DNA from 2 places in the Mesorhizobium sp. M0904 genome. Region 1 is predicted to be linked to the other one. Evidence: predicted binding sites of a transcription regulator. Region 1 holds the regulator's gene; the other holds the start of a gene.
The links. The regulator LexA, encoded in region 1, represses DNA repair genes until DNA is damaged. The targets are predictions, from matches to a motif close to TGTTCNNNNTGTGTTCNG.
Positions count from the first base shown of each region.

Region 2: NKH80_RS24760 (YifB family Mg chelatase-like AAA ATPase) is a predicted target of LexA. The motif match lies at 3,369-3,386, and genes of this name have one in related genera.

Region 1 covers NZ_JAMYOC010000008.1:191,974-206,815, reverse strand. Annotated here, with positions in the region: partial or broken gene NKH80_RS11350 (lipid-A-disaccharide synthase) at 1-266, shown strand, start outside; gene gltA (citrate synthase) at 382-1,710, opposite strand; gene gltX (glutamate--tRNA ligase) at 1,890-3,311, opposite strand; gene NKH80_RS11335 (MltR family transcriptional regulator) at 3,723-4,484, shown strand; gene NKH80_RS11330 (hypothetical protein) at 4,551-5,354, opposite strand; gene NKH80_RS11325 (ComEC/Rec2 family competence protein) at 5,885-8,347, shown strand; gene lexA (transcriptional repressor LexA) at 8,341-9,075, opposite strand; gene kynU (kynureninase) at 9,532-10,779, shown strand; gene NKH80_RS11310 (hormone-sensitive lipase) at 10,876-11,706, shown strand; gene NKH80_RS11305 (molybdopterin molybdotransferase MoeA) at 11,714-12,919, opposite strand; gene moaC (cyclic pyranopterin monophosphate synthase MoaC) at 12,919-13,419, opposite strand; gene trpC (indole-3-glycerol phosphate synthase TrpC) at 13,421-14,233, opposite strand; gene trpD (anthranilate phosphoribosyltransferase) at 14,238-14,842, opposite strand, start outside.
Region 2 covers NZ_JAMYOC010000026.1:53,274-68,115, reverse strand. Annotated here, with positions in the region: gene NKH80_RS24780 (GtrA family protein) at 1-636, opposite strand, end outside; gene NKH80_RS24775 (glycosyltransferase) at 764-1,771, shown strand; gene NKH80_RS24770 (GtrA family protein) at 1,780-2,154, shown strand; gene gshB (glutathione synthase) at 2,375-3,316, shown strand; gene NKH80_RS24760 (YifB family Mg chelatase-like AAA ATPase) at 3,480-5,012, shown strand; gene NKH80_RS24755 (malate synthase G) at 5,237-7,411, opposite strand; gene NKH80_RS24750 (hydantoinase/oxoprolinase N-terminal domain-containing protein) at 7,667-9,694, opposite strand; gene NKH80_RS24745 (CDGSH iron-sulfur domain-containing protein) at 9,941-10,564, opposite strand; gene NKH80_RS24740 (hypothetical protein) at 10,801-11,175, opposite strand; gene NKH80_RS24735 (hypothetical protein) at 11,446-11,685, opposite strand; gene NKH80_RS24730 (hypothetical protein) at 11,804-12,394, opposite strand; gene NKH80_RS24725 (hypothetical protein) at 12,517-13,014, opposite strand; gene NKH80_RS24720 (hypothetical protein) at 13,011-13,769, opposite strand; gene lepA (translation elongation factor 4) at 14,074-14,842, opposite strand, start outside.

The sequences.
Region 1 (14,842 bases):
CGCAGCCGCTGATCAAAGTATGGAGCGCAGCCTTGCCCAATCTCATTGCCGACCGGCCGATTGTGCCGGAACACTACAATCAATATGTGCGGCCGCATTATCTGGCGCGGCAACTGGAAGCGCTGTTCTCCGATACCGCCTACCGCACCTGGCAGAAGCACGGTTTTGCCGACATTGCCGGGCGTATGGCAACCGCCAAGCCGTCAGGCGAGATTGCTGCGGGGGTGGTGACGGGGATGGTGAGGAAGTGGGTGAATAGTGAATAGTGAGTAGGAAATGGTGCTGGCGGTAACGGCCAAGCTGCTTCAGCTACTACTCGCTACTCGCTACTCGCTACTCGCTACTCGCTACTCGCTGCTCGCTACTCGCTACTCGCTACCTTCACCGCTTCGCGATCGGCACGTAATCCCGTTCCGGCGCGCCAGTATAGAGCTGGCGTGGGCGACCGATCTTCTGGTGCGGATCCTCGATCATCTCCTTCCACTGCGCGATCCAGCCGACGGTGCGGGCGACCGCGAACAGTACGGTGAACATGGTGGTGGGGAAGCCCAGCGCCTTAAGGGTGATGCCGGAATAAAAATCGACGTTGGGGTAGAGCTTCTTCTCGATGAAATAGGAATCGGTCAGTGCGATCTTCTCCAGCTCCATGGCGATGTCGAGCAGCGGATCGTCCTTGATGCCGAGCTCGCCCAGGACTTCGTGCGCGGTTTTCTGCATGATCTTGGCGCGCGGATCGTAGTTCTTGTAAACGCGGTGGCCAAATCCCATCAATCGGAACGGATCGTTCTTATCCTTGGCGCGCGCAATGAATTCCGGGATGTGATCGACATGACCGATCTCGCCCAGCATGTTCAGGGCTGCCTCGTTGGCGCCGCCATGTGCGGGACCCCACAGGCAGGCGATGCCGGCAGCGATACAGGCAAAAGGATTGGCGCCCGACGAGCCGGCCAGGCGGACGGTCGAAGTCGAGGCGTTCTGTTCGTGATCGGCGTGCAGGATGAAGATGCGCTCCATCGCGCGGGCCAGCACCGGATTGATCTTGTATTCCTCGCAAGGCACGGCGAAGCACATATGCAGGAAATTGGCTGCGAAATTCAGCTCGTTCTTCGGGTAAATGAATGGCTGGCCGATGTGGTATTTATAGGCCATCGCCGCGATCGTCGGCATCTTGGCGATCAGCCGCATTGACGCGACCATGCGTTGATAGGGGTCCGAGATATCGGTGGAATCGTGATAGAAGGCCGACAGCGCGCCGACCACGCCGCACATCACCGCCATCGGATGCGCATCACGGCGGAAGCCGGTGAAAAAGCGCGACATCTGCTCATGCACCATGGTGTGGCGCGTCACCCGGTAGTCGAAATCGTCCTTCTGCGCCTTGGTCGGGAGTTCACCATAGAGCAAGAGATAGCAGACTTCGAGGAAGTCGCCGTGCTCGGCCAATTGGTCGATCGGGTAGCCGCGGTGCAAAAGAATGCCGGCATCGCCATCGATGAAGGTGATTTCCGATTCGCAGCTCGCCGTCGACGTAAAACCGGGATCGTAGGTAAAGACGCCGGCGGTGTTGTAGAGCGAACCGATGTCGATGACGTCAGGTCCTACCGAACCACTTCGTATCTTGAATTCATGGGTTTTGCCGCCGAGTTCCAGCTTGGCCGTCGATGCCTGGGTTTTGCCGCCAAATTCCATTTTTGTCGCAGGTTCGGTCATAGCAAACTCCTTTTTGTTTCCTCAGGCCGGCAAAGGCAAAATATCTGAACCCAACACGTCAAAAGCATCGGAATACGCACATTTGCGCCCGCAATTGAATCTGCGCGGCAGATTAGGCCAAGACCCAATGTTGCACTGCGAAACACACCTTTCAATGCCAATCTTCTTGGGCCAGTTTGCTAATCGATTTGATCAGCGATCCGCGCCAGGCTTTCCTCGCGGCCAAGCACGGCAAGCACATCAAAGACACCTGGCGAGGTACTTTTGCCGGTGAGCGCGGCGCGCAAAGGTTGGGCCACGGCGCCGAGTTTATGGCTGGCGGCCTGCGCATAGTCGCGGATCGCGGCTTCGGCTGAGGCGGCAGACCACTCCGAAACCGTGGCTAGTGCCGCATGAGCGCCCCGCAGGATCGCGCGCGCCTCACCGCTGAGCAGCGCCGCCGCCTTCTCGTCGACCGGCAGCGGCCGCTCGACGAAAAGGAATGCAGCCCCTTCAACAAGTTCGACCAGCGTCTTGGCGCGCTCCTTCAGGCCCGGCAAAGCGGCAAGCAGTTGCGCCCTGCGTCTGTCGTCGAGGCGCGCGGCGATTGCCGGGCCGCCTTCAAGATAGGGCAGAGTGGCGATGAAGATGTCGAGCAGCGCCGCGTCGTTCATCCGGCGCATATGCACGCCGTTAAGCGCCTCGAGCTTGGCGAAGTCGAAACGGGCGGCGCCCTTGTTGACGTCGCCAATGTCGAACCATGCAATCATGTCGGCGATCGACATGATCTCATCGTCGCCGTGGCTCCAGCCAAGCCTCGCCAGATAGTTGAGCAGCGCCTCCGGCAGGTAGCCCATAGCGCGATAGGCTTCGACGCCAAGCGCACCGTGCCGCTTCGACAGCTTGGCGCCGTCGGCACCGTGGATCAGCGGGATATGCGACATCGACGGCACCTCCCAGCCCATGGCCTGATAGATTACGGTCTGGCGTGCCGCGTTGGTCAAATGATCGTCGCCGCGGATGATGTGGGTGATGCCCATGTCGTGATCGTCGACGACGACGGCATGCATGTAGGTGGGATTGCCATCCGAGCGCAGAATAATGAAATCGTCGAGATCCTTGTTGGGAAAGCGCACGTCGCCCTGGACGCGGTCATGCACCACCGTCTCGCCGTCTGTCGACGCCTTGATGCGGATCGCCCCCTTGGCGCCGGGCGGCGCCTCCGACGGGTCGCGGTCGCGCCAGCGTCCATCATAGCGGGGCGGAAGCCCCTTGGCTCGCGCTGCCTCGCGCATCGCCTCCAGCTCCGCCGGCGTCGCGTAGCAGTAATAGGCCTTGCCCACGCGCACCAGCTCCTCGGCCACCTCGCGATGGCGCGGCGCGCGCTCGAACTGCGAGACAGGCGCGCCGTCCCAGGTGAGTCCGAGCCAGGAAAGTCCGTCGAGAATGGCTGCCGTCGCCGCATCCGTCGACCGCTCACGGTCGGTATCCTCTATACGCAGCAGCATCGTGCCGCCCGTATGCTTGGCGTACAGCCAGTTGAACAGCGCCGTGCGCGCGCCGCCAATGTGCAGATAGCCGGTGGGCGAGGGGGCAAAACGGGTGACGACCTTATCGGGCATGGAACTCTCAGGCGGGCGAAGGAAGTGGGTTTGCGGACTTTCGCGCGTTGCGCGTTCATGTAGCATAGGAGGTCGAGGGCGCAAGGGGCAGACCCGATGGCTGTGCGAGGCCGTGGTGCGGGCGAGGGCGAGGACGCTGGCAGCGGCGTCAGCGAACGCTTGCTGTTTGCCGCATCGGTTCCCGTCCTGCCGTGTAGCGCGCAATCGTTTGGCACCTCCGGGCAACTTCACTTGGCAGCAGATCGGAGTTAGCTCATTATCGTCAAAGGCGGGAATTTTCGGTGTTTGAGCTCCGTTTTGGCGTACCGTCAGACCGCCGCCAGCTTCACCGCACGATAGCAGCCTCGCGCCGACTATGCGCGAGGCGGCGCGTGTCAGCGAAAGGCGGAAAACCAGGATTTCAAAGGCCAGATGAACGACAAAGCTGAAGAGAAAGCGAAAGAAGATGAGGTCTTTGGGGACCTCAATCGCCTTAATCAAATCATGGGCACGCTTGACGAGCGTGGATTGGTTCTCGCGCTCGCAGCTTTCGCAGAAGAAGCGCTCGGCGATCTTATAGCGGCATTTCTAATTGAGGGCGCGCCAGCATCGACACTCCTTGAAGGGTTCAACGCCCCTCTTGGAACGCTGTCAGCACGAATCAAAATGGCCTACTCTCTGGGATTGGTGACAAAGCCCCAGTACGACGATCTGGAGAGGCTTCGGCGGATTAGGAACGAATTTGCACACAGCTGGGAGCCAGTTTCGTTCTCTGACCAGAAGATCGCCGGGCACATCTCCGCGCTGCACTTCAATAGCCTGCATGAAGAATTTCCAGAGACGCCTCAAGAGAAAGTGCAGACGTCCTTGGGAGTGCTCTTGATGGAATTACGCTCGACGACCAACCAAATGAAAAAACACGGACGCCGTGCTTGTCTTATCGGACAGCACCTAATTTCTGGGGTGGTTGGCGACCTCGATATGCAATTGAACAAATGCCGAATGCGTTTGACGAACCTCGCGGAAGAATTGCAGTCCGCAACTGGGGATCGACGACGGTTCCTGTTGGCTATTCGGCATGGATGGCAAGGGAAACTTGAGATTGTGCGTCTCCAGGCCCCACCGGAACGAAAGCACGAGATTAGCAGCCTGCAAGCCGAATTAAAAACGTGGAATATCCCGCCCGAGGACTAAAGGCACCATCTAGCCGGCAAACCAACTGCGATTCAGTTAGCGTGCGCTGAATAGCTGCCAGAGTGTTTAGAGGCGATCATTTAACTTTAAGTTCTTGGGGTAATCCACGCACTGGGCGAGAAGGTAATCCGCAGCGGCCACAGCGGTAGCGAAGTTGGCTTCCTTGAGCTTGGCTTTCATGGTTGGCGATGAGCGGTCCATCATCTCCGCAATTTCATTGAGCGCATCTCCGAGTGGCTGAAAGTGTGGCTTAGAAAAATAAGCTACTTTGTCAGGAGATTTATTTTTGGCGCGGCGAAGTTGTGAGGCGATCACCCGGACATCTGTGGCCGCCCCGACGAAATTCAGGGGATCTGAAGATTGAACCCCTATTTGGATCATCTGCCTGTCCTCGTCGTCAGCTTCGCCAACCATTATCGTACGTCCACCCACTTTGCGATACCGGCGAATAAAGGCGGCTTGGTGCGTATCGATCAACCGATCTACCTCGGCGCCTTCCAGGAGTTGTGTCTGTTTGCCTATGAATGCGGCTTGGGCGCGGGCCTCTTCTGCCTGTTGTTTTAAAATGTCTCGATTGAGTTCGAACTCCCTCCTCGTCAGCCGCAGTTCCTGCCGTTGCAGAGCAAGCTCTTGTGACTGGACCATGGTGGCCACGAACAACCAAAGAAAGGCAAGTGGAGCGCAGATCCCTGCGACAAAATCGCCGAATGTGTTTAGCGCGAGGCTGGCCTTGTTGATTGGCAAAAGGCTATCCGGCCCGCTATTGCCTAGGATCGAGCCCAATGCCGTGAAATAAACTGCGGTTGCCGCAAACCCGAATACCACCCACCCAGATCGTGCCGATTTCTCGGTCTCTTCCTTTTCGGTCATCCGCTCCCTCTCTAATATCGACTGCCGCTTATAATCAAATCTCGCGCGGCTGTCCCCTTGCCGCCAGCCAGGCTGTAGAGCAGTTGAACCTCTTCGATGCTGTTGGCCCGGAAGGCCGCGCGGATCTCCGGCACGTCGTTGATTGACAGACAGTCTGGTCGCGATTGCCTCGAACTGGTCACCGCCGAAAAGCTCCTTGGCGTAGTCGCCGTCGCTGCCGAAATAGGGCGGGTCAAGCTAGAACAGGGTTTCGGCCGGTCGTAGCAGTCGATGAAGGCGGACCAGCCAAGCTGCTCGACTAAGACGCCAGCGAGCCGGTCATGGAGGTCAGCTAAGAGGGCTGTCGTCAGGTTGAAACCGGCCGATGAAGTCGGGCCGAGAGCCCGGCGGGCTACCCTGCCGAACGCGAGGCGCGGTGAAGATAAAGGAAGCGACCCAGGCGGGCGTAGGAAGCGAATGTTGTTGCGCGGACTTTCGCGCGTTGCGCGTTCATGTAGCATAGGAGGTCGAGGGCGCAAGGGGCAGACCCGATGGCTGTGCGAGGCCGTGGTGCGGGCGAGGGCGAGGACGTTGGCAGCGGCGTCAGCGAACGCTTGCTGTTTGCCGCTCCCCCGCCTGTCCTGCCGGCACCGGCATTGCTACCCGCTCCGCGCTTCGATGCTCCGTCGCTGCCGGCCAGCGACCCAGCAACGGTTCTCGTGCCCGCGGGCGAGCCCATCGTACGCCTGCCCAGGCGTTTCCGCCTCTCGTCACCGTCCCGTATCCGCAACAGCGTAACCTCGGCGGCCGGCCTGGAACTCGACCGTGGCATCGCCTTCCTGCTGGTGCCGGTGTTCCTCGCATGCGGGGTGGTCGTGTATTTCGCGATGGCGGTGGAGCCGGCCTTTCCACAGCCGATCGCACTCGTGCTCCTCGCGGCCCTTTGTGCCGTCGTCTCGCGCTCTTGGCCCAGAGCCCGCCTGTGCTTCATGGTGGCGTTGTTCTGCGTGCTTGGCGTGCTTGCCGCCAAGTTCGAGACCTGGCGTGTCGGGACGCATGTGCTCGGTTCTGAAATCTCGACGCGGCTGACGGGTCGCGTCGTATCGTACGAACCCATGGCTAGCGGCCGCATCCGGCTGACAATCGATGTGATCTCAACCGCCAGGCCGACGCTGCGCTACATGCCGGAACGGGTCCGCGTTTCGGCGATGAAGATACCGGATGAGCTGGCCGCCGGTTCCGAGATCACCGGCTATGTGCGGCTGCTGCCGCCGACCGGCCCGGTGCGGCCCGACAGCTATGATTTCTCCTTCGACAGCTATTTCGCCGGTATCGGCGGCAGCGGCTTTTTTCTCGGCAATCCGAAAGTCGTGTCGTCGAGCAGCATGCCGCTTGCCGCGCGGCTTTCTTCCGCGATCGAAGACGCGCGCGAATCCATCGCCGACCATATCCGCAGCCGCATCGGCGGCGCCGAGGGCGAGATTGCTGCTGCGCTGATCGTCGGCGTGCGCGCAGGCATTCCCGAGGAGATCAACGAAGCGATGCGGCGTACAGGCATTTATCACATCATCTCTATCTCGGGGCTGCATATGGCGTTGGTCGCCGGCACCATCATGGCGCTGCTACGCGGCGCCTTTGCGCTGTTTCCCGATTTCTCATCGCGACGGCCGGTCAAGAAATATGCCGCGGCCGCCGCGCTTTTTTCGATTGCGGCCTACCTCGTCTTTTCCGGCATTGTGGTAGCGGCCGAACGCAGCTTCATCATGCTGGCGGTGATGCTTATCGCCGTGCTGTTCGACCGGGCCGCGCTCACCATGCGCAACCTGGCGATCTCGGCCATCGCGGTCATTCTGGTGTCGCCACACGAGGTGGTCGGTCCGAGCTTCCAGATGTCCTTCGCCGCGACGGCGGCCCTTGTCGGCGCCTATGCCGGCTGGTCCGACTACCGCGCCGGCAGGGCCACCACGCCGCCGCCGCGGCGGTCGCCGCTACGCCTCGCCACGCGAAAGGTCCTGCTGGGCATGGGCGGCCTGGCGATGACCTCGATCATTGCAGGGAGCGCCACGGCGCTTTTCGCCCTATGGCATTTCCAGCGCGTGGCGCCGCTCAGCCTGTTCGCCAATCTGGCCATCATGCCCATCGTCTCACTGGTCGTCATGCCCTTCGCCGTGCTCAGCGCGCTGGCGATGCCGTTCGGCGCGGATGGGCCTTTCCTATACGTGATGGGCAAAGGGCTGACGGCGATGATCGCCCTGTCCGGGTGGATCTCCGAGCGCTCGCCAATCGATGCGGTGGGGCTGATTTCGCTGAGATCCGTCCTTTTGGTGACGATCGCCCTCGTCGTTGCCAGCATGGCGACGACCTGGTTGCGGCTCGCGGCAATTCCTTTTGCGCTCGCCGGCTTGCTAACGACAACCCAGACGCGCGTACCCGACGTATTGATCTCGGAGGACGCACGGCTGGTCGCGCTGCCGATCGGCAGCGGTGAGCTCGCGGTCAACCGGGCACGCCCGAATGAGTTCACCATCGACAACTGGAAACGCGCGCTCACATCAGAGGCTATCGTCGCGCCGGAAACACCTGGAAAGAACGATCCGCAATTCGACATTGCCGATCCGGCCGACCTACCGCCGGGCATGCCGTTCATTTGCACGGACGGTCTCTGCCTCGCCAGGCATCCATCCGGCGCGATCATTGCGCAAGCCAAGGACCGCGATACCGCACGGCCAGCCTGCGCCTTCGCCAGCTTGATCGTCATCGACGACGCCACCGCCCATAATCCCTGCTACTACGACCGGCTGGTCCTCGTCGTCACCAAACGGCAACTGGCGCGCGCGGGAAGTGCGGCCGTCTATTTCGATCCACAAGCGGCAACACGCGCCGAAATCCGCTTCGCCGTCGAAAAATCATACCGGCCCTGGCACGTGCAGCGGAAATTTTCACGCGCGGCGCGCGGCCTGCCGCCATACCGGGCCGACAATCCAAAAGCCGGCACCAAGGGCGCAACTCAGTAGCGGCGGATCAGCCCAACGAGCTTGCCCTGCACCTTGACCCTGTCTGGTCCAAAGATGCGCGTCTCGTAGGCCGGATTGGCGGCCTCCAGGGCGATCGAGGCGCCCTTGCGGCGGAACCGCTTCAGCGTCGCTTCCTCCTCGTCGACCAGGGCCACCACGATCTCACCGGGGCTCGCCGTATCGGCGTTGCGGATGATCACCGTGTCGCCGTCGAAAATGCCAGCCTCGATCATCGAATCGCCTTTGACCTCGAGCGCATAATGCTCGCCGCCCATGATCATATCCGGCGGCACCGAAATCGAATGCGTCTGGTGCTGGATAGCATCGATCGGCACACCAGCGGCGATGCGGCCCATTACCGGGATCGAAACGGCGGCGACGACATCGTCGTCATTGCCGGCTGCAGGGACGCGCGACGATGTCGGCTTTCCCTGCCGAGGGGCACCTTGCCCAAGACTGCCCTGGATGACACTCGGCGAGAACTTGCGTGCCGCATTGAGGCCGGGGGCGATCGAGTCAGGCAGGCGTAGCACCTCCAGTGCACGGGCCCGGTTGGGCAAACGGCGAATGAAGCCGCGCTCCTCCAGCGCCGTAATCAGTCGGTGGATTCCGGATTTGGAAGCCAGGTCGAGCGCTTCCTTCATCTCGTCGAAGGAAGGTGGGATACCGCTTTCCTTCAACCTTTCGTGGATGAACATAAGCAGTTCGTGTTGTTTGCGTGTCAGCATAGCGACCCCCAACAGAATCAGAAAACAAACCCAGAACAGACACTATCTGTTCCAGTTGTGTTCCGCAACTGTTTAAAGTTTAATGAATGCGTTAAGGCTCGGGAAACAAACGACGTCCCCTACCGGCGTACCGTATTTTCGCCGCCGCGAGCCTCATCGCCTTGATTCTGCTTTCGTTTGCGCCGTTCTCGCCTCCTAGAAGGCGGCACTGGCATCGGCCGTCGGTCGGCAAAGGGCACGGAAGTGAACCCCTATCGACTGTGCGGTTTGGTCAATGCGCCGTGAACGAAACGAACTCAAAACGCCAACCTCGGGCTAACTCCAGGTTTCCACCGCCTGGTCAGGCTGCTTCTCGCCGGTGGAGCCTTGCTACGCGCAACCAGGTAATGGAAGAACAGAAGAACAGTTGATGCGTGTCCGGCGTTGCGTTGGATTTTTTGGGGGAGCAGGCAAATCATGACGGGAATTCCCGATCTCGTGGCCGTAAAGGCGATGGATGCCGCGGATCCGCTGGGCGCGATGCGCGACCGCTTTGTCTTGCCGCAAGGAGTGATCTATCTCGACGGCAATTCGCTAGGAGCTGCTTCACGGCCCGCTTTCGATGAATTGTACAAGGCCGCGACCGAAGAATGGTCGCATGATCTCATCCGCGCATGGAACACGGCCGGCTGGTTCAACATGCCGCTTGAACTTGGCGACCAGCTCGGGCGCCTGATCGGTGCCGCGGTCGGCCAGACGGTGGTCTGCGATACGACGTCGGTCAACATCTACAAGCTGCTGCACGCCGCCATGGCCATGCGACCGGAGCGGCAGGTCATCGTCGCCGAGGGCGATAGTTTTCCGACAGAACTCTACATGGCTGAGGGTGTGGTTTCGACGCGAAAAGATGCGCTGCTGCGCCTCTCGGCGGTCGACGCGCCGACCATCGAGGAGCTGATCGACGATCGCACCGCCGTGGTGCTGGTCAACCACGTCAACTACAAATCGGGCGAACTGCGCGACATGCCGGCGCTGACGCGCAGGGCCCAGGAAGCCGGGGCGATGATCGTCTGGGATCTCTGCCACACCGCCGGCGCGATGCCAGTCGAGCTCGACAAAGCCAACGCCGATTTTGCCGTTGGCTGCACCTACAAATATCTGAATGGCGGACCGGGCGCGCCTGCCTTCATCTATGCGGCTGAGCGGCATCTTGCCGACATCCAGCAGCCGCTCACCGGCTGGTGGGGCCATGCACGGCCCTTCGCCTTCGAGCCAGGCTATGCGGCCGGCACCGGCATCCGCCGGTTTCTGTGCGGCACCCAGCCGATCCTTTCGATGCGCACGCTGAAGGGCGCGCTCGACATCTGGGACGATGTCGACATGACTGCGGTGCGCAAGAAGAGCATCGCACTGGCCGATCTGTTCATCGAGCTTGTCGAGGCAAAGTGCGGCACTTACGACCTCACGCTCGAAAGCACGCGCGATGGAGAAAAACGCGGCAGCCAGATTTCATTCATGCATGAGCATGGCTATCAGATCATGCGCGCGCTGATCGAACGTGGCGTGATCGGCGATTTTCGCGCGCCATCGACCATGCGCTTCGGCTTCACCCCGCTCTATGTCGGCTATGCCGATGTTTGGCAGGCCGTCGAAGTGCTTGAGGAGATCCTGCGCACCGGTGCGTGGAAGGATGCGCGCTTCGCCATCAAGGCGGCTGTCACTTGAGATTGATGCGAGAGCTGGAATCGTGAGGCTGGCGACGACGCGCCGCGCGATGCTCGCGGCCAGGTTGCAAGGCCATATTGCCAGGGAGGGCGCAGGGTGTTCGAACGTCACATTGCCGATTGGGACAACGCCTATGCCAACGGCGCCAACATAGCCGGCAGCGATCGCTGGCCGGCGGCCTGGGTCGAGCCCGCGCAGGTTTTCCGCGACGCGCTTTCGACCGAGGGCAGGGCGCGGCTCGACCTGGCCTATGGCGACAACCCACGCAACCGGCTCGATCTTTTCCTGCCGGCCACCAAGCCGAAGGGGGTCGTGGTGTTCGTCCATGGCGGCTACTGGATGGCATTCGACAAGAGTTTCTGGTCACATCTTGCCGCGGGGGCTGTTGATCGCGGCTATGCAGTTGCCATGCCGTCCTACACGCTCTGTCCGCAGATACGCATTGGCAGCATCGTCAAAGAAGTCGGCGCGGCGATAGGCAAGGCGGCGGCGATGGTCGCAGGGCCGCTGATGCTGACCGGGCACTCGGCCGGCGGCCATCTTGTTAGCCGGATGGTTACCAGGACGACGCCGCTGGCGCCCGAAGTGGTCCGGCGCGTTCGTCACGTGGTGTCGATCTCGGGGGTGCATGATTTGCGCCCGATCATGCGCACCGGCATGAACGAGACGCTGGCGATCGATAAGGCCGAGGCGCAGGCCGAAAGTCCGGTGCTGCTGCGCCCGATGGACAAGGCCCGCCTGACCTGTTGGGCCGGCGGCGGCGAGCGAGCCGAATTCCTGCGCCAGAGCGCGTTGCTGGCCAACATCTGGATCGGCCTGGGTGCCGCGACCAGCTCCGTGGTCGAGCCTGACCGGCATCATTTCAACATCATCGACGGTTTGGCCGATCCAGACCATCCGCTGACCCGGACCTTGATCTCGGAGTGAGGCAGGTTCAGCGTAGCATCAGCACGTCGCAGGGGGAGCCCGCCGCCGCAGCAGGCGCGAACGGCGCGCGGACGATCAGCCCGTTGGCATCGGCCAGCATTTTCAGCATCGAGGAGTCCTGGATGCCGAACGGCGTCGCCACGAGCGCACCGGCATCGTCTGTGACAACAGCCCGCACATAATCTTGCCTGAGATCGTTGGCCGGCATGGCAGCACCGAGCCCTGCCCGACGGATATCCTGCTGAAAGGCGCGGCCGCCGAGCCGGGCCAGCAGCGGCTTCAGGAAGAGCTGAGCACACACCAGACTCGCCACGGGATTGCCGGGCAGGCCGATGCAGCGAATGTCGCCCAGCCGCCCGAACATCAGCGGCTTGCCCGGTCGCATGGCGATCTTCCAGAAATCGAGCGTCATGCCTTGCCCGGTCAGCACGTCATGGACGAAGTCGTGGTCGCCGACCGAGGCACCGCCCAGCGTGACGATGACGTTCGCGCCAGCCTTCACGGCCTTTTCAACCAATGCCGCGATCGCCTCCCTGCGGTCCGGCGCGATACCGAGGTCGAGCGCCAGCGCACCGACCGACTGTGCGGCGGCAGCGACACCATAGGCGTTGGAGGAGATGATCTGGTCAGGGCCAAGCTCGCTGCCCGGCGGCAGCAATTCGTCGCCGGTGGCGATGATGGCGACCAGCGGCCGTTTGACCACGCCGACCTCGGGGTGGTTGGCCGATGCCGCCAGCGACAAGGCGGCCGAATCGAGCAGGCGGCCTTTGGGCAGCAGGACATCGCCCTTGGCGAAATCGAGCCCAAGGCGGCGGATGTTGCGTCCCTGCACCGTCGGCTCTGTCACTTCGACCTTGCCGCCGCCGAGGTCGCGGACGTTCTCCTGGATAACGATAGTGTCGGTGCCTGCGGGAAGCGGCGCGCCGGTAAAGATGCGCACGGCCTGCCGCTGCTGCACCGTTCCGGCAAAGCCGCGTCCGGCCGGCGCCATGCCGATCACCGAAAGGCTTGCCGGTAGGGACGCGATGTCGGCCGCCCGCACGGCATAGCCGTCCATGGCGGAGGCGTTGAACGGCGGCTGGGTGCGGAGCGCCACAACCGGCTCCGCCAGCACGCGGTCGGCGGCATCCAGCAGCGCGACACGTTCGCCCGGCAGCGCAACTGCTCCGTCCAGCAGGCGCTCGAGCGCCTCGGCAACTGGGACCAGCGCCATTAGCGGCCTGCCTCGGTGGCCCCGGTGATCTTGTAGTCGCCGGATTTGCCGCCGGTCTTTTCAACCAGCCTGATGCCGGAGATGACCATTGCGCGGTCGACCGCCTTAGCCATGTCGTAGATGGTCAGGCAAGCGACCGAGACGGCGCTCAGGGCCTCCATCTCAACGCCGGTTTTGCCGGTGACGCGGGTCAATGCTGTGACCTTCAGGCCGGGCAAAGCTGCGTCCGGCTCGATGTCGACAGATATCCTGGTCAGCAGCAGCGGATGGCAGAGCGGGATCAGTTCATGCGTCTTCTTGGCCGCCATGATGCCGGCAATGCGCGCGGTGCCCAGCACGTCGCCCTTCTTGGCGTCGCCGGCGAGGATCATGTCCAGCGTCTCGGGCCGCATCGCGACAAAACCTTCCGCGACTGCCGTGCGCACCGTCTCAGCCTTGTCGCCGACATCGACCATGTTGGCTTCGCCCTGCGCGCCAAGATGGGTGAGGGCGGCCGCCATCTCAGATCGCCTCTGCCGGCGCCTTGCCCGTCAACAGCAGGCGCGTTGCCGCGGCCACGTCCTGTTGACGCATCAGGCTCTCGCCGACCAGGAAAGTAGCGATGCCGCTCCGCTCCAGCCGGCGGCAATCGTCATGCGAAAAGATCCCGCTCTCACTGACTAGAAGGCGGCCGCCCGGTACCATCGCTACCAGCCGTTCCGAGGTCTCGAGGCTGGTTTCGAAGGTCCGGAGATTGCGGTTGTTGATGCCGATCAGCCGCGACGACAGCCGCAGCGCACGTTCCATTTCCGCCTCGTCATGCACTTCGACCAGCGCGTCCATGCCGAGCCCGAAAGCTGTCGCTTCGAGTTCTCTTGCCAACGCGTCGTCGACGCTGGCCATAATGATCAGGATGGCATCGGCGCCCCATGCCCTGGCCTCGTAGACCTGATAGGGGTCGAACAGGAAATCCTTGCGTAAGGTAGGCAACTCGACGGCAGCGCGCGCAGCGGTGAGGAATTCGGGCGCGCCTTGGAAAGAGGGTGTGTCGGTCAGCACCGAAAGGCAGGCGGCACCGCCTTTCGCATAGGCCCTGGCCAGCGCCGGCGGATCGAAATCGGCGCGGATCAGGCCTTTGGATGGGCTAGCCTTCTTGATTTCGGCAATCAGCGCGAACCCGCCGGATTTGCGCCTAGTCTCAAGGGCGGAAAGAAAGCCGCGCGGCGCGTCGGCATCCGTCGCCCGTGCCTTGATCTCGGCCAATGGCACGCGTGCCTTGGCCGCCGCGATCTCGTCGCGCTTGTAAGCCTCGATCTTGCGCAGGATGTCGGACATGGTTTTAACCGTTCGAAATCTCGACCAGCCTGTCGAGCACTTTCAGCGCGCGGCCGCTGTCGATGGCCTGCGCCGCCGTTACCATGCCGTCGGCAAGCGTCGTCGCCTTGCCGGCCACCACCAGCCCGGCGCCGGCATTCATCAGCACCGTATCGCGAAAGGCGCCAGCGGCGCCGCCCAGCATGTCGCGCAGTGCCTGGGCGTTGTGGGCGGCGTCGCCGCCGCGCAACTCGTCCTTGGTGTGACGCGTCAGCCCGACTGCTTCCGGGGTCAGCACAAAGCTGCGTATCTCGCCGCCGGCCAATTCGGCGACCTGCGTTTCGCCGGTGGTGGTGATCTCGTCATAGCCGTCGCCATGGACGACCCAGGCGTGGTCGGCGCCAAGCTCCTTCAACGTTTCTGCCACCGGCATGATCCATTCGGGCAGGAACACGCCGACCATTTGCCGTCTGACACTGGCCGGATTGGAAAGCGGGCCCAGCAGGTTGAAGATGGTCCGGGTGCCGAGCTCGACCCGGGTCGGGCCGACATGCTTCATCGCCGGGTGATGCGCCGGCGCGAACATGAAGCCAACGCCGGCCTCGTGAATGCAGCGGCCGATCGTCTCCG
Region 2 (14,842 bases), on a different contig from region 1:
GCCGATGGTGGCAACGTAGGGCGCGGTTTCCATACCGATGGCCAGCATCAGCCCGGCGCATAGGCCGGAGAGCAATGCCGCCGCCTTGCGCAATGGCGCTTCAAGCAACAAGCTCAGGCTGGCCATGCTCAGCATCAGCTGGATATTGTGGTGATCGAGCGCGCCAGGCGAAAAAATGCCGAGGAAATGCAGTGCGGCAGCGCCGACGATGACAGCCGGCAGCACAGCGCCGCACCCGGCAAAGCTGCGCGCGGCGCGAGCCGTGAAAAATACGGTCAGGCAGAAGAGCAGCGCCGGCCACAGCACTTGCGCGACATTCTCGGCAAGCGCCGCGCTGCCGGTCAGGGCCGATACGGCGATGATGATGGCGGCGATCGGCGCATCGACCAGGCGCGACCAGTGCATGACGAAGCCGCCTTGCAGGCCCATCCTGTACTGGTGGAGATCGAACCAGCTTTGGCCGGCGAGCATGTCGCGAACTTCGACGAGGCGCAGCAGATTGTCGTTGTCGCCGCCGGCATTGGTCAGTGCCGGGAAGCCGGCAAAGGCATTGACGGCAGTTGCCAGCACCGTGGCAAGCAGCGCCAGCGCGATATCGGACCTCCAAATGAAGGCGCCATCGTCGGCTGTGCTCATATCAGGACCTTTGGAGGAATACGGGGCGGCTTAAACCTAGCCTTAACAGCTTCAATAAATAGTAAAGCCGCCCGAGCGAGGCCAGCGTTTGAGCGGTCAGGGCCTCACGGGGCATCCGGAGACGAAAATGCCACAAGACGTGCGCCATGAGCCGAGCATCGCCGTGCTGCTGCCCTGCTACAATGAGGAGCTGACGATCGGCGAAGTGGTGCGGCGCTTTCGCGAAACGCTGCCTTCCGCCGCGATCTATGTCTACGACAACAATTCGCGCGACCTGACGGCGCTCCGAGCCCGCGCCGCCGGCGCCATCGTGGTGCGCGAGCCGCGCCAGGGCAAAGGCAATGTCGTGCGCCGCATGTTCGCCGACATCGAGGCCGACATCTACCTGATGGCCGACGGCGACGGCACCTATGCGCCGGAGGACGCGCCGCAACTGATCAACACGCTGCTGACCGAGCGCTCCGACATGGTGGTGGGCACAAGGCGCGGCGTCACCGACGATGGCGGCAGGACCGGTCATGCCTTCGGCAACCGCATCTTCAACAGCCTCTACAAGCGGCTGTTCGGCTCCGACTTCACCGATATCTTCTCCGGCTACCGCGCCTTCACTCGGCGCTTCGTCAAGAGCTTTCCTGCGGTTTCCGGCGGCTTCGAGATCGAGACGGAAATGTCGGTGCACGCCTCACAACTCAAACTGCCGGTCAGCGAGATCGGGCTCGACTATGGCCGACGGCCGGAAGGCTCCTCGTCGAAGCTATCGACCTTTCGCGACGGCGCGAAGATCCTGTGGATGTTCGCCATGCTGATGAAGGAGACGCAGCCGCTGCGTTTCTTCGGCGCTTTTTCAGTGTTCTTCCTGGCATCAAGCCTGTTTCTGATGGCGCCGGTGCTGATCGAGTTCGCCGAAACCGGGCTTGTGCCGCGCATGCCGACGTGGGTGCTGTCGGTCGGGCTGCTGCTGCTGTCGATGCTGGCGGCGGTGACCGGGGTAATCCTCGATTCGGTGTCGCGCGGCCGGGCCGAGCAGAAGCGCATCTTCTATCTGTCGATGCCTTCCGGCCGCGTCGAACGTGAACGCGCAAGCGCGCTCGCGACTTTGAAGGCCGGACCGCGCAAGACCCCGCGGGCGGCTTAGATCTCTAAATGGGACGCCTCGCCCGCTTCATTGTCGCCGGCGGCATCGGCTTGGTCGCCGACGCGGCGGCGCTTTGGCTGGTGTTGGCGATAGCGCCGCTTGGCCCCTTCGCGGCTCGCATCATCTCGATCGGTTTTGCCCTGTCCGTCACCTGGCTGATCAACCGCCATCTGACCTTCTCGCCTTCCAGCCGCGGCGTCGCGCAAGAGGGCGCACGCTATGGCGGCGTCGGCATTGCCACCAGCCTCGTCAATTATCTCGTCTATTGCGCCATGCTGTTCGCGCTGCCGATGGTGCCACCGCTCGTCGCCCTTGCGGTCGCCTCACTGGTTGCCATGGCGCTGTCCTTCCTCGGCTATTCCAAGCTGGTCTTCGACCGCTGAACGCACATCGCATTGGGGTCTGCGCCACGCGAAGCGCAGCCTCATCATGACCTTGGCCGATTGGCAGAGGCCGCCGATTTCCCTATATCGCTGTCGTCGATGCATCGGCCCGAAAAATCGGAATCGATTTTCGGAAAGCACGACGCATGGATTCAAGAATGTTGGAGCGTATGTGCGTCCAGGTGGACGTACGTCGCTCCAAGTGCGCCGGAGAGCACCCATGCCCCTGAAAGTCGCCGTCCAGATGGACCACATCTCCACCGTGTCGATTGCCGGCGATACGTCGTTTGCGCTGTCGCTGGAAGCGCAGCGGCGCGGGCACCAGTTGTTCCACTACACGCCCGACCGGCTGTCGCTGCGCGACGGCAAGGTGTTTGCCCGTATCGAGGCGATGCAGGTCCGCGACGAGAAGGGCAACCATTATTCGCTGGGCGAAGAAGTCCGCACCGATCTTTCGGAGATGGACGTCATCCTTTTGCGGCAGGATCCACCCTTCGACATGAACTACATCACCACCACGCATATCCTCGAGCGCATCCATCCGAAGACGCTGGTGGTCAACGACCCGGCCTGGGTGCGCAACAGCCCGGAAAAAATCTTCGTCACCGAATTTCCCGACCTGATGCCGGATACGCTGATCACCAAGGATCCGTTCGAGGTCGCCGCCTTCCGCAAGGAGTTCGGCGATATCATCGTCAAGCCGCTCTACGGCAATGGCGGCGCCGGCATTTTCCACCTGCATGAGGCCGACCGCAACCTCGCCTCGCTGCTCGAAATGTTCGGCCAGATGTTCCGCGAACCCTACATCGTGCAGCGCTACCTCAAGGAGGTGCGGGCTGGCGACAAGCGCATCATCCTGATCGACGGCGAGCCTGTCGGCGCCATCAACCGCGTGCCGGCCGAGCACGATTCGCGCTCCAACATGCATGTCGGCGGCCGCGCCGAAAAGACCGAGCTGACGGAACGCGAACGCGAGATCTGCGCCCGCATCGGCCCCTCGCTGAAGGAGCGCGGCTTCATCCTCGTCGGCATCGACGTCATCGGCGACTACATGACCGAGATCAACGTGACCTCACCGACCGGCATACGCGAAGTGCAGCGCTTCGGCGGCGCCGACATCGCCAGCCTGTTCTGGAATGCGGTGGAGGAGAAGCGGAGCTAGCCTCGCTTCGCGAGCGGCCGCGTTGCAAACCATCGCAGCCGTTGCGTTCAGCCGTTCCCCAAATGTTCTTGCCTTCGCCGGAAATCTGTGGTTGTCTCCGGTGACGCCGTTCGCGGCATGATCGCAAAGGCTTGGGGCAAAAGCCTGCATCCGGGGTGAAGACATGGTGGCGCGGGTTCGCACGGTTGCTTTCCAAGGCATCGAGGCCGTGCCGGTCGACGTGCAGGTGATGATCGCGCCGGGCAAGGTCAACATGCACATCGTCGGGCTGGCCGACAAGGCTGTAGCCGAAAGCCGCGAGCGGGTGCAGGCAGCACTTCATGCATCCGGCCTGTCGATGCCGTCGAAGAAGGTCACCGTCAATCTGGCACCCGCCGACCTGCCGAAGGAAGGCAGCCACTACGATTTGCCGATCGCGCTCGGGCTGATGGCGGCGCTCGGCGCCATTCCGGGCGACATGCTCGCCGGCTATGTCGTGCTTGGCGAATTGTCGCTCGACGGAACCATTGCCGCGGTGGCCGGCGCGCTGCCGGCGGCGATCGGCGCCAATGCCGAAGGCAAGGGCCTGATCTGCCCGTTCGCCTGCGGGCCGGAAGCGGCCTGGGCCGGCAAGGATTTCGACATATTGGCACCGCGCAGCCTGATTGCCATCGCCAATCATTTTCGCGGCACGCAGGTTCTGTCACGGCCGGAAGCCGGCATCCATGCCGCGGCGCGCGACCTGCCCGACCTTGCCGACATCAAGGGCCAGGAGACCGCCAAGCGGGCGCTGGAGGTGGCGGCCGCCGGCGGCCACAATCTTTTGATGGTCGGACCGCCGGGGTCGGGAAAGTCGATGCTGGCGCAGCGGCTGCCGTCGATCCTGCCGCCGCTGGCGCCCAGGGAATTGCTCGAAGTCTCGATGATCGCCTCGGTGGCCGGCGAGCTCGGGGAAGGAAAACTCACCGACCGGCGGCCGTTCCGCGCGCCACATCATTCGGCCTCCATGGCGGCGATGGTCGGTGGCGGGTTGCGCGTGCGGCCGGGCGAGGCCTCGCTCGCCCATCACGGCGTGCTGTTCCTCGACGAGTTTCCCGAATTCTCGCCGCAGGCGCTCGATGCGCTGCGCCAGCCGCTGGAGACCGGCGACTGCATGATCGCGCGCGCCAATCATCGCGTCACTTATCCGGCACGCATCCAGCTGGTCGCGGCGATGAACCCGTGCCGCTGCGGCATGGCCGGCGAGCCGGGCTATCGCTGCCTGCGCGGCGACCGCTGCCGCACCGACTACCAGGCGCGCATTTCCGGCCCGCTGCTCGATCGCATCGATCTCAGGATCGAGGTGCCGGCGGTCTCGGCCAGCGATCTGATCCGGCCGGACCGGGCGGAGAAGAGCGCAGCCGTGGCACTACGCGTCGCCCGTGCCCGTACGATCCAGCGTGAGCGTTTCGAACGGCTCGGCGCGACCTCCGCCACCACCAACGCGCATTGCTCGCCGTCGGTCATCGAGGAGATCGCCATGCCCGATGCCGCCGGCCTGTCGCTGCTGAGGGATGCCAGCGAAAAGCTCGGCTTTTCCGCACGAGCCTACCACCGCGTCCTGAAGGTGGCGCGGACACTGGCCGATCTCGAAGCCAGCGAGACGGTCGGCCGCATCCATCTGGCCGAAGCGATTTCCTACCGCATGAGCTCGGAGCGGATGGCGCAGGCGGCGTGAGGGACGCTCTCCTCCCCCTTGAGGGGAGGGTGGCCGCGAAGCGGCCGGGTGGGGTCAGTGGTGGGACCCTCGGCCTTGCTGTATTTCGAAACCGATCCGCGTGCGGAGCGTTGCCGTGCTCTTCCCGAGGCGCATCGTCAGAATGGGCGTCAGCGCACTGCACCCAGGACCCCTCCCGGCCCTTCGGGCCACCCTCCCCTCGAGGGGGAGGGGGACGCTGGCGACTATCGCTCCTGCCCTTTCGCCTTCAATTCCAACCTCCGCGCGTGCAGCACTGGCTCGGTGTAGCCGTTGGGCTGGACGCGGCCTTTGAAGACGAGATCGCAGGCGGCGAGGAAGGCGATGGACTTGTCGAATTCCGGTGCCATCGGCCGGTAGAGCGGATCGCCTTCATTCTGGCGGTCGACGATAGCCGCCATGCGCTTCATCGTCTCCATGACCTGCTCGGGCGTGCAGACGCGGTGATGCAGCCAGTTGGCGATGTGCTGAGAGGAGATGCGCAGCGTGGCGCGGTCCTCCATCAGGCGGACGTCGTTTATATCTGGTACTTTCGAACAGCCGACGCCCTGGTCGATCCAGCGCACGACATAGCCCAGAATCCCCTGCGCGTTGTTGTCGAGCTCCTTCTGGATGTCTTCCTGAGACCAGTTCGGCAGCCTTGCCACCGGTATCGACAGGATGTCGTCGAGCCTGGCCTTGGGCCGGCTCTTCAGAGCCTGCTGCACGGCGTGGACGTCGACCTTGTGGTAGTGCGTGGCATGCAGGGTTGCTGCCGTCGGCGACGGCACCCAGGCGGTGTTGGCGCCGGCCTTGGGGTGCGCGATTTTCTCGGCCAGCATTGCCGCCATCAGGTCGGGCATCGCCCACATGCCCTTGCCGATCTGGGCGCGGCCGGCCAGCCCGCATTCGAGGCCGGTATCGACGTTCCAGGCTTCGTAGGCGGCAATCCAGGCGGCCTGTTTCATGTCGCCCTTGCGGATCATCGGGCCGGCTTCCATCGAGGTGTGGATCTCGTCGCCGGTGCGGTCGAGAAAGCCGGTGTTGATGAAGACGACGCGATCTTTCGCGGCGCGGATCGCCTCCTTGAGGTTGACCGTGGTGCGCCGCTCTTCGTCCATGATGCCCATCTTGATGGTGTTTTTCGCCATGCCGAGCAGCGCTTCGACGCGGTCGAAAATCTCGACGGCGAAGGCAACTTCGTCGGGCCCGTGCATCTTGGGCTTTACGATATACATTGAGCCGGCGCGAGAATTGGCGCGCCGCCCCTTCGGGCCGATGTCGTGCAGCGCGATCAGCACCGTCAGCGCCGCATCCATGATGCCTTCCGGCACCTCGTTGCCTTCGCGGTCTAATATCGCCGGATTGGTCATGAGGTGGCCGACATTCCTGACCAGCATCAGCGAGCGGCCGGACAAGGTCAGCGTGCCGCCATCCGGCGCGGTATAGGTGCGGTCGGGGTTGAGCCTGCGGACAAAGCTCTTGCCGGCCTTGGTGATCTCTTCCGCCAAGTCGCCCTTCATCAGGCCGAGCCAGTTGCGGTAGACCAGCACCTTGTCCTGCGCATCCACCGCGGCGACCGAATCCTCGCAGTCCTGAATGGTGGTCAGCGCCGATTCCAGCACGACATCGGCAATGCCCGCCGGATCGGTGCGGCCGATCTGGTTGTTGTGGTCGACAACGATTTCGATGTGCAGGCCGTTCTTGACCAGCAGGACGGCTTCGGGATTGGCGGCATCGCCGCGATAGCCGGCAAACTGCTTGAGGTCGGCAAGCGTGGTGGCGCCGGCACCCTCGCCGAGCCGCAACATGCCGTTGGCGACCGAAAGCCCGTTGACGCCGGCCCATTTGCCTGTGGTGAGCGGCACCGCCTCGTCGAAGAAGCTTTTCACCCAGGCGACGACCTTGGCACCGCGCGCCGGATTGAATTTGTTGCCTCGCTCGGCGCCGTCCGTCTCCGGGATGGCGTCGGTTCCGTAGAGCGCATCGTACAGCGAACCCCAGCGCGCATTGGCGGCATTCAGCGCATAACGCGCGTTCATCACCGGCACCACCAGCTGCGGCCCGGCGACCAAAGCGATTTCCGGGTCGACATTTTCGGTGGTCACGCTGAACGCCGGCCCCTCGGGCAGGAGATAGCCGATCTCGCGGAGGAACGTCTTGTAGGCCTCCATGTCGAGCGGCGCGCCATTGTCGCGGTACCAGCGGTCGAGCTTGTCCTGCATGGCATCGCGCTTTTCGAGCAGCGCCCGGTTTTTTGGCGAGAGATCATGGACGATGGCGGAAAAACCGTTCCAGAATGCCTCTGCTTCAATGCCGGTGCCCGGCAGCGCCTCGTTGACGACGAAATCATGAAGCTCGCGGGCAATCCGCAATCCGGCGATCTCGACGCGGTCGGTCATCAGGGCTTCTCCAGACGAAAGGCTAGGCCGGGCCTTTGACATGTCAGGGTGGCAGGGTCAATTCGGCTTAGGTGAAGGTAGGGCGTTTTCGCTGCCGATCTCCCCCCTCGAGGGGGAGATGGGCGCGAAGCGGCCAGAGGGGGTCGGTTCGACCGGGCTCGGCCTCCTGCGGCAGAAGGAAGTCGCGCTTCATGCGAGGCGACCCCCTCTGTCGCCTTCGGCGACATCTCCCCCTCGAGGGGGGAGATTACTCGCTCACACCGCAATCCTTGGCCGTCCCGACGCCACCGCGACGACATGCGCCTCGATGAACATGCGCTGGCCCTCGACGGTCGAGACGCGGAACTCGCTGGCGATTTCGATCTCGGCGTTGTCGGTGCCGGCATCCTTCGCCCGCCCGGCGGCAATCGCCCGCACGTCTTTCTCCGCCGCGGCGATCGCCGCCGCCTCGTCGTTGAAGTCGCGCACGCTTTCGCCTGAGGCGACACGGAACAGCCCTTCCTTGGGCTGGCTGACCCGCGCCTCGGCCGAGACCCGGACCTGGCCGACGACGGCGCCGAGCGCATTCGCGACATCGGTATCCTCCGGCACCACGCATCGATTGCCGACCAGCTCGGCCAGCCCGGCATAGTGCAGCGGCGCCGAGGCGCCGAGGCCGATGACTGGGCGGTCGAGCGCGACGCTGAGGCGGGCGATGCCGGGATGGGCGTCGACAGCGCGCTGGACCAGCGCATGGGCGACGGTCGCCGCGCCATCCAGCCCATCCTCGGCGAAGGCGGTCTCGAGGATGACTTCGGCCGACAGGCGGGTCAGCGCGGTCAGCACCCGTTCCGAGATCGCCTCCGGCGAGGCGGCGATGAACTGGCCGCGGCCGTCGCGCCTGCGCGCGAACAGCTCGGCACCCAGACGTGCCGCGGCCGCATCCCAATTGGCCTGCCTGCCCAGCACATGCGCGGCGTCCGACGGCGTGAAGCCGGCGACATGCACCAGCCCGCGCGATACCAGCCGGTTCAAGGTGGCGTTCTGGGCGTTCGAGGTCAGCAATCTGTCGAGAGCCTGCGGCACAGCACCGATCAGCTCGTAAAGCTTGGCTTCGGCGCCGGTCAGTCCGGCCGCCAGCCGCTCCGGCACGCCGGTGCGCACCGCCAGCCGGCCATCCATGCGGCCGGGGTTGGGCGCGCGCAGCTGGCGTTCGAGCTCTGATGTGACGGCCTCGCCATGCATCAAGCCGGCCAGCGCCAGCGGCACCAGGCGGCGCGGGCCGAGCAGGATTCTCGGATTGAGCGCGCCGTCCTCCAGCGCCACTTCGGAATCGCCGCCGAGGCCAAAGGCGCGCATGGCGACGGCTTCGACCATGGTGCGGAACCCGCCGACGGTGGCGCCTTCCGGATCGAGCCGCGGCCGGCCCTTGTCGAGCACGGCGACGTCGGTGGTGGTGCCGCCGATATCGGAGACCACGGCATCGTCGAGGCCGGTCATGTGGCGGGCACCGACGAGGCTGGCGGCCGGGCCGGACAGGATGGTCTCGATCGGCCGCTGGCGGGCAAAGGCGGCCGAGACCAGAGCGCCGTCGCCGCGCACCACCATCAGCGGGGCGGCGATGTTGCGCGCGGCCAAAAAGCCTTCGGTTGCCGCGACCAGCCGGTCGATCATCGAGATCAGCCTGGCGTTGAGCAATGTCGTCAGCGCCCGGCGCGGGCCGCCGAGCTTGGCCGACAGTTCGTGGCTGGCGGTGACCGGCAGGCCGGTCCTGTCGCGGATCAGGTTCCGCGCGCTTAGCTCATGCGCCGGGTTGCGGGTGGCGAAATAGGCGCAGACGGCAAAGCCGGACACCGACTTTTCCAGTTCCGGCAAAGCTGCCTCCAGCCCGGACAGATCGAGCTTTGCCGCATTGCCGTGGACATCGTGGCCGCCGGGGCAGAACACCACCGGGTCGGTGCCAAGCGCCGCCTTCAGCCCGTCGCGGGCAAGGTCGCCCTCGGCAAAGCCGATCATCACCAGCGCCACGCGGCCGCCCTGGCCCTCGACCAGCGCGTTGGTGGCTAGCGTCGTCGACATAGATACCAGTTTGATCGCTGCCGGGTCGGTGCCGGCCATTTCGAGCACCGCATCGACCGCGCCGGAGATGCCGACCGCCAGATCATGGCGCGTGGTCAGCGCCTTGGCCTTGGCCAGCACTTTGCCGTTAGGGCCGCCGGCTTCCGACCACAGCACGGCGTCGGTATAGGTGCCGCCGGTGTCGATGCCGAGGAACAGGGGTGAGGGTTTGGGCTTGGCGGTCATATTTGGGTCCGGAGAATTCGTCTCCGCCCCTTAGCGGATATGAACGGGCCGATAAAGGCACGAGCGCTGGGCCAAGGCAGCGTAATCTCCCCCCTCGAGGGGGAGATGGCCGGCAGGCCAGAGGGGGTCGTCTCGCGTGGAGCGCCGGCATTCTCTGGCCGCGATGGCGTTGGCGTCAGGACGCACCGACCCCCTCTGTCGCCTTCGGCGACATCTCCCCCTCAAGGAGGGAGATAGCGGCGGCCCCTACCCCACAAACCCCACGCGCTTGTGCGAGCCATCGCAGAACGGCTTGTTGGCGGAGTGGCCGCAGCGGCAGAGGAAGGTGCGTTGCGTGCGGTCGACCGTGTGGCCGGTGCCGGTGACGATTTCGACATTGCCTTCGAGCTTGAGCGGGCCGTTGGTCGTCGGTGTGACGGTCAGCGGGCCATCCCGCACCTCCAGCGCCGGCGCGTCCTTCAGCGCCGGCTCGCCGGTGGCGGTGAAGCCCGATTTGGTGTGGCTGCCGTCGCAGAACGGCTTGTTTTCCGAGGCGCCGCAGCGGCAGAGCGTGGCGCGGTAAAACGTTTCGCCGCCCAACACAATCTCGGCATGGACGGCAAGCGGACCGTTTTCCCTTATGCGCACAATGTTGACCACCGGCGGCTGTTCCTGCGGCCCGCCGTCCTTGCGGACATAGGTGATGGCGCCGGACGGGCAGGCTTCGGCGAGCGCCACGATCTTCTCGACGCTGGCCGCCTCGGGGTGGATCCATTGGCCGGGCGCATTGGGCACGAAGACATGCGGATCGCCCAGCACGCAATTGCGCGAATGGATGCAGCGGCGCCCGGAAAAGCCGATATCGATTTTTTCGCCTTCGACCACTGCCATGGGTGCATCTCCTTGCTGAAGGCGTCACGCTATGGCGGCGGCCGGGACGGCGTCAAGCTGCCTGAGAGGCTGGGCGCCTGATCTCCCCCCTTGAGGGGGAGATGTCGCCGAAGGCGACAGAGGGGGGCGGCCCGACTGGGCTCGGCCTGCTACTGCAGAACAGGCCGGCGCTCCACGCGCGGCGACCCCCTCTGGCCTGCCGGCCATCTCCCCCTCAAAGGGGGAGATTTGCCACGTCACGGCACCAGATCGATCTCCTCGGTCTCGCCGCCGCTGCAGGTGTAGCAGCAATCGTCGCATTTTTCCGTGTTGGCGGGGCCGACACCCCAATAGGTATTCTCGTCACCATCGACCCAGGCGCCGTAGCAGATCGATTCGCCGTCATTGCAGGACAGCGGGATCGACTTGGTCTCGCCGTCATTGAGATAGTAATCCTGATTGTTGCCCGGCCAGACATGGTCGCGGTCCTGGCTGTAGAGCTCGACGCGCATGGCGTTGGGATGGCTGTTCCTGATCTCGAAGGTGACATCGCCGGCATGCGCGGCTGGCGCAAACAACACGGCGAAGAAGAGCGCCGCGGCGGCGCGGCTCGCGAAAGCGTAAGACAACATGGAATTCCCCCCGGAATGAAACGGCCTGCCCGGCCGCGAGGGGGAACATGGCATGGCGGCGGGATGGGTGGAAGGGGGTGCGCCATTTGCACATCGCGAAAGCGCAGCGTTGCCAAGCAAGACCCCTCTCCGGTTTGTTTCGCAAACCACCTCTCCCCACTTCGTGGGGCGAGGAAATGCCGATCGCCGAAGCCTCACAAGACCTGGGTTCCTCGCCCCCACAAAGTGGGGGAGCCGCGAAGCGGCCGGAGAGGGGCGGTCCGACCGGGCTCAACGATCGGGCTTCAGCAGCGTCCAGATCCAGCCGATGAATGTGGGCACCAGGAAGGGATATCCGGCAGCGGGCAGCGGCGCCGAGGTCGGCAACAAAGGGTTGCCCCACAGGGTCAGGCCCACTGAGACGACAAACAGCAAAGCCGCCACGACAGCGGCAAGCCGCGTCCACAGCGCGAAGGTTTTCGGCGCTGACCATGACCAGCGCCGCCGCCCAAAGCGAGATGCCGCCGACATAGGAGGGGACGCTGGCCTCAAGCCCCGCCGCATTGCCGGCCAGCAGCAGGCTTTCGCCGGCGAGAAAGGTCAGAAATCCAGCCGCCACGCAGAGGGAGCGTCCGTGACGTTAGAGAGTTCACTCGATGGGAAAAGATTGGAGAGATGCCCGGAAAAGGGGCAGGTCAGGCCCATCTCGGCTCTGAATTCTCGGACTCTTAAGAAACTCCTCAATCGCTGGCCTATACTGCTCGACAAACATGCTGCGGGTTCTACCGAGTCTTCTATGTATCTCGCCATTTATCTCCGGCCATCCCGCCAGATACTTCGCAAAAAATAATAATAAAGAGCCTCTGCTTGCAGGGAACTGTGCGGAATACAAATGGCGCACAAGCTTCTCAGCCGCTATTTCCATCAATCGGTCGTCGCCGTCGTCTCTAATGAGGGTGTCTCTAATCCTGTCAAGGGCATGGTTGGCAAACTTTGCTTTATCCCGTCCGTACTGTAGGAGCGCAGAAATACCCACGCTTCTATTTTCCAATATTCCAGCAATAAGAATCGCTATGCGTTCTTCCTGGCGGCGCGCAGATCGCACCTCGATAAGTAAATCTCTGACCCCGCTTTCTTGCACATTGTCATATTTCTCGTATGTAGGGGTAGGTATAGCGATCATGTCTGGGACGATCGCAAATTCGGAAATTATCGCATCCTTTAAGAGCTCTTCATTCATCAAAGCTCGGTCGCCGTCGTCCAGAGCATCTAGGTGAAGTAGTAATTCGCCTCCCGCGCCTATGGATGCGCCCAATCTCGCGCGAGCGCCTAGGATACGTTTTGCAACATCTGCGTTTGGGGCTAATGCGACCAGATTACCCCAAACTGCCGACCTAAGAGCGGCTCCCTCGTAAAATGCCCTTGCAGACGGCAACCCGGCTGAGTTGACGAGCTCTTCACGCATTGAGAGACGAGCAAGTTTTTTTCTTGGGCGTTGCCGATCAGTTCCGCAACCTGCAAGGCAATTGCATTTCTCTTAGGAAAGCGAGATATGAAGCCCCGTAGGATGGGCGCTAGACTTGTAGCCGTGCCCAGATGGCAAAAGCCGTCCTCTGTGACAAACGCGAGAACGTGCTCATCTCCACCTTTAACGGTGAAATCATTTTGCTGCAGGACAATCTGTTCAGACGTCCTTTCAAATTCAAAAAAGCCAGAAATCAATCCGGTATACTCATCTATATACTGGACAACTTCTGTATGCGGCCTTGCGGGCGTCTTCAGTATTGGAAGGGCAAAGCCAACCAAATCATCTAGAAATGGCAAACACCCCACGACGAAGAAGGTCTGAGTGCTGTTCACAAGTCCCCCCAAGCTAAATACAGATCTCTAACCGCAGCTTCGAGATGGGCCTGATAGTAGTCAGGGTGACGACCAGGTACGAACGTATAAAGGCTGACCACGACACCACTTTGGACAAGCCTCTCAAGCCATGGCGCCCCCTTTTCGCCATCCCAAAGCGTATGTGGGACAACTACGGCGGATAGATTGCCTTCGATAGAGATTGGTTCGCCAAAAATTACCTCGATTGAGCAAATTCTGTCGTCTGGTTCATTGCGCCCGGGCGATGTTAAGAGATCCAAGTAAGCCTGAGCGTGAAACTCCCAGGCTTCTGCTGCTCGCCCGGAATCGATCTTTGACGTGTCACCTTCGAAATATTCCTTACGGGCGCCAAACAAGGCTGAAATAATCCGGTTGGGCCGCGTGGTGTCGCCTTCCAAGCTAAAGTCCTCGACTGTCATCTCATCCATAAGGATTCGACTGTATAACCGCTTGTCGAATGCTCCAGTGTCGAATGCAAAGATCGCTTTGGCCTTTTGAATGAGCGATGCGTCAAAAATGAAACAAAAAGGGCAGGCCGCTTCAACGCGTATCGAACCATCGCCGGCAACGCGATAAGCGGGCCGCCCATAGAAAAGATATGCAAGGGGCTCGCCAAAGACTTTGCAATCGCTTACCGAGACGGCATTTGAGCGGATGATATCCTCTGCGACAATACCTTTCGTAATATGAGTTAAGGGCATGAGCCCCCACTTGGGATCTGGGTGCTTATCCACCCAACTCCTAAATCCGGGTCGACCGCCAACCAACTTTGGCATCATTCCCCCCTACAAAACGAAAGGAACGGAACTCCGTATTTGCGCATGAAAACTTTCCCCCCGAAGCCGAGGCAACGATACAATCGGGGGTAGAGAATGCAAGGGTGACTGGGGTGTTCACCCCGTCTTCACCGCGCAGCTCCAGCGCCGCGCTGGCGGGGGGCCCGCTGCCTCCGGCAGCTCCCCCGCTTTCGAAGCCTGACATCGATCCACCGGATCGATGTCTCGGCGCACGCGCTGCGCGCGGTTGCCAACCGGCTTCTCAATCCCCCATCTTCAGCGCCTGGATAAACGCCTCCTGCGGGATATCCACCTTGCCGAACTGGCGCATCCGCTTCTTGCCCTCTTTCTGCTTGTCGAGCAGCTTGCGTTTGCGCGAGACGTCGCCGCCGTAGCATTTGGCGGTGACGTCCTTGCGCAGCGCCGAGATGGTTTCGCGGGCGATGACCTTGCCGCCGATCGCCGCCTGGATCGGGATCTTGAACAGATGGTGCGGGATCAGCTCCTTCAGCTTCTCGCACATCTGGCGGCCGCGCTTTTCCGCCGCCGTGCGGTGGACCAGCATCGACAGCGCGTCGACCGGCTCCTCGTTGACCAGGATCGACATTTTCACCAGGTCGCCCTCGCGATAGTCGGTCAGGTGATAGTCGAAGGAGGCATAGCCCTTGGAGATCGACTTCAGACGGTCGTAGAAGTCGAAGACCACCTCGTTGAGCGGCAAATCGTAGATCAGCATGGCGCGCTTGCCGACATAGGACAGGTCGGCCTGGATGCCACGCCGGTCCTGGCAGAGTTTCAGGATGCCGCCGAGATAGTCGTCGGGGGTGAGGATGGTGGCGCGGATCCACGGCTCCTCGATGGCCGATATCTTGACCACCTCGGGCATGTCGGCCGGATTGTGCAGTTCCTTGACCGTGCCGTCGTTCAACAGCAGGCGGTAGACGACCGAGGGTGCGGTGGCGATGAGGTCGAGGTTGAACTCGCGCTCCAGCCGCTCCTGGATGATTTCAAGATGCAAAAGGCCGAGGAAG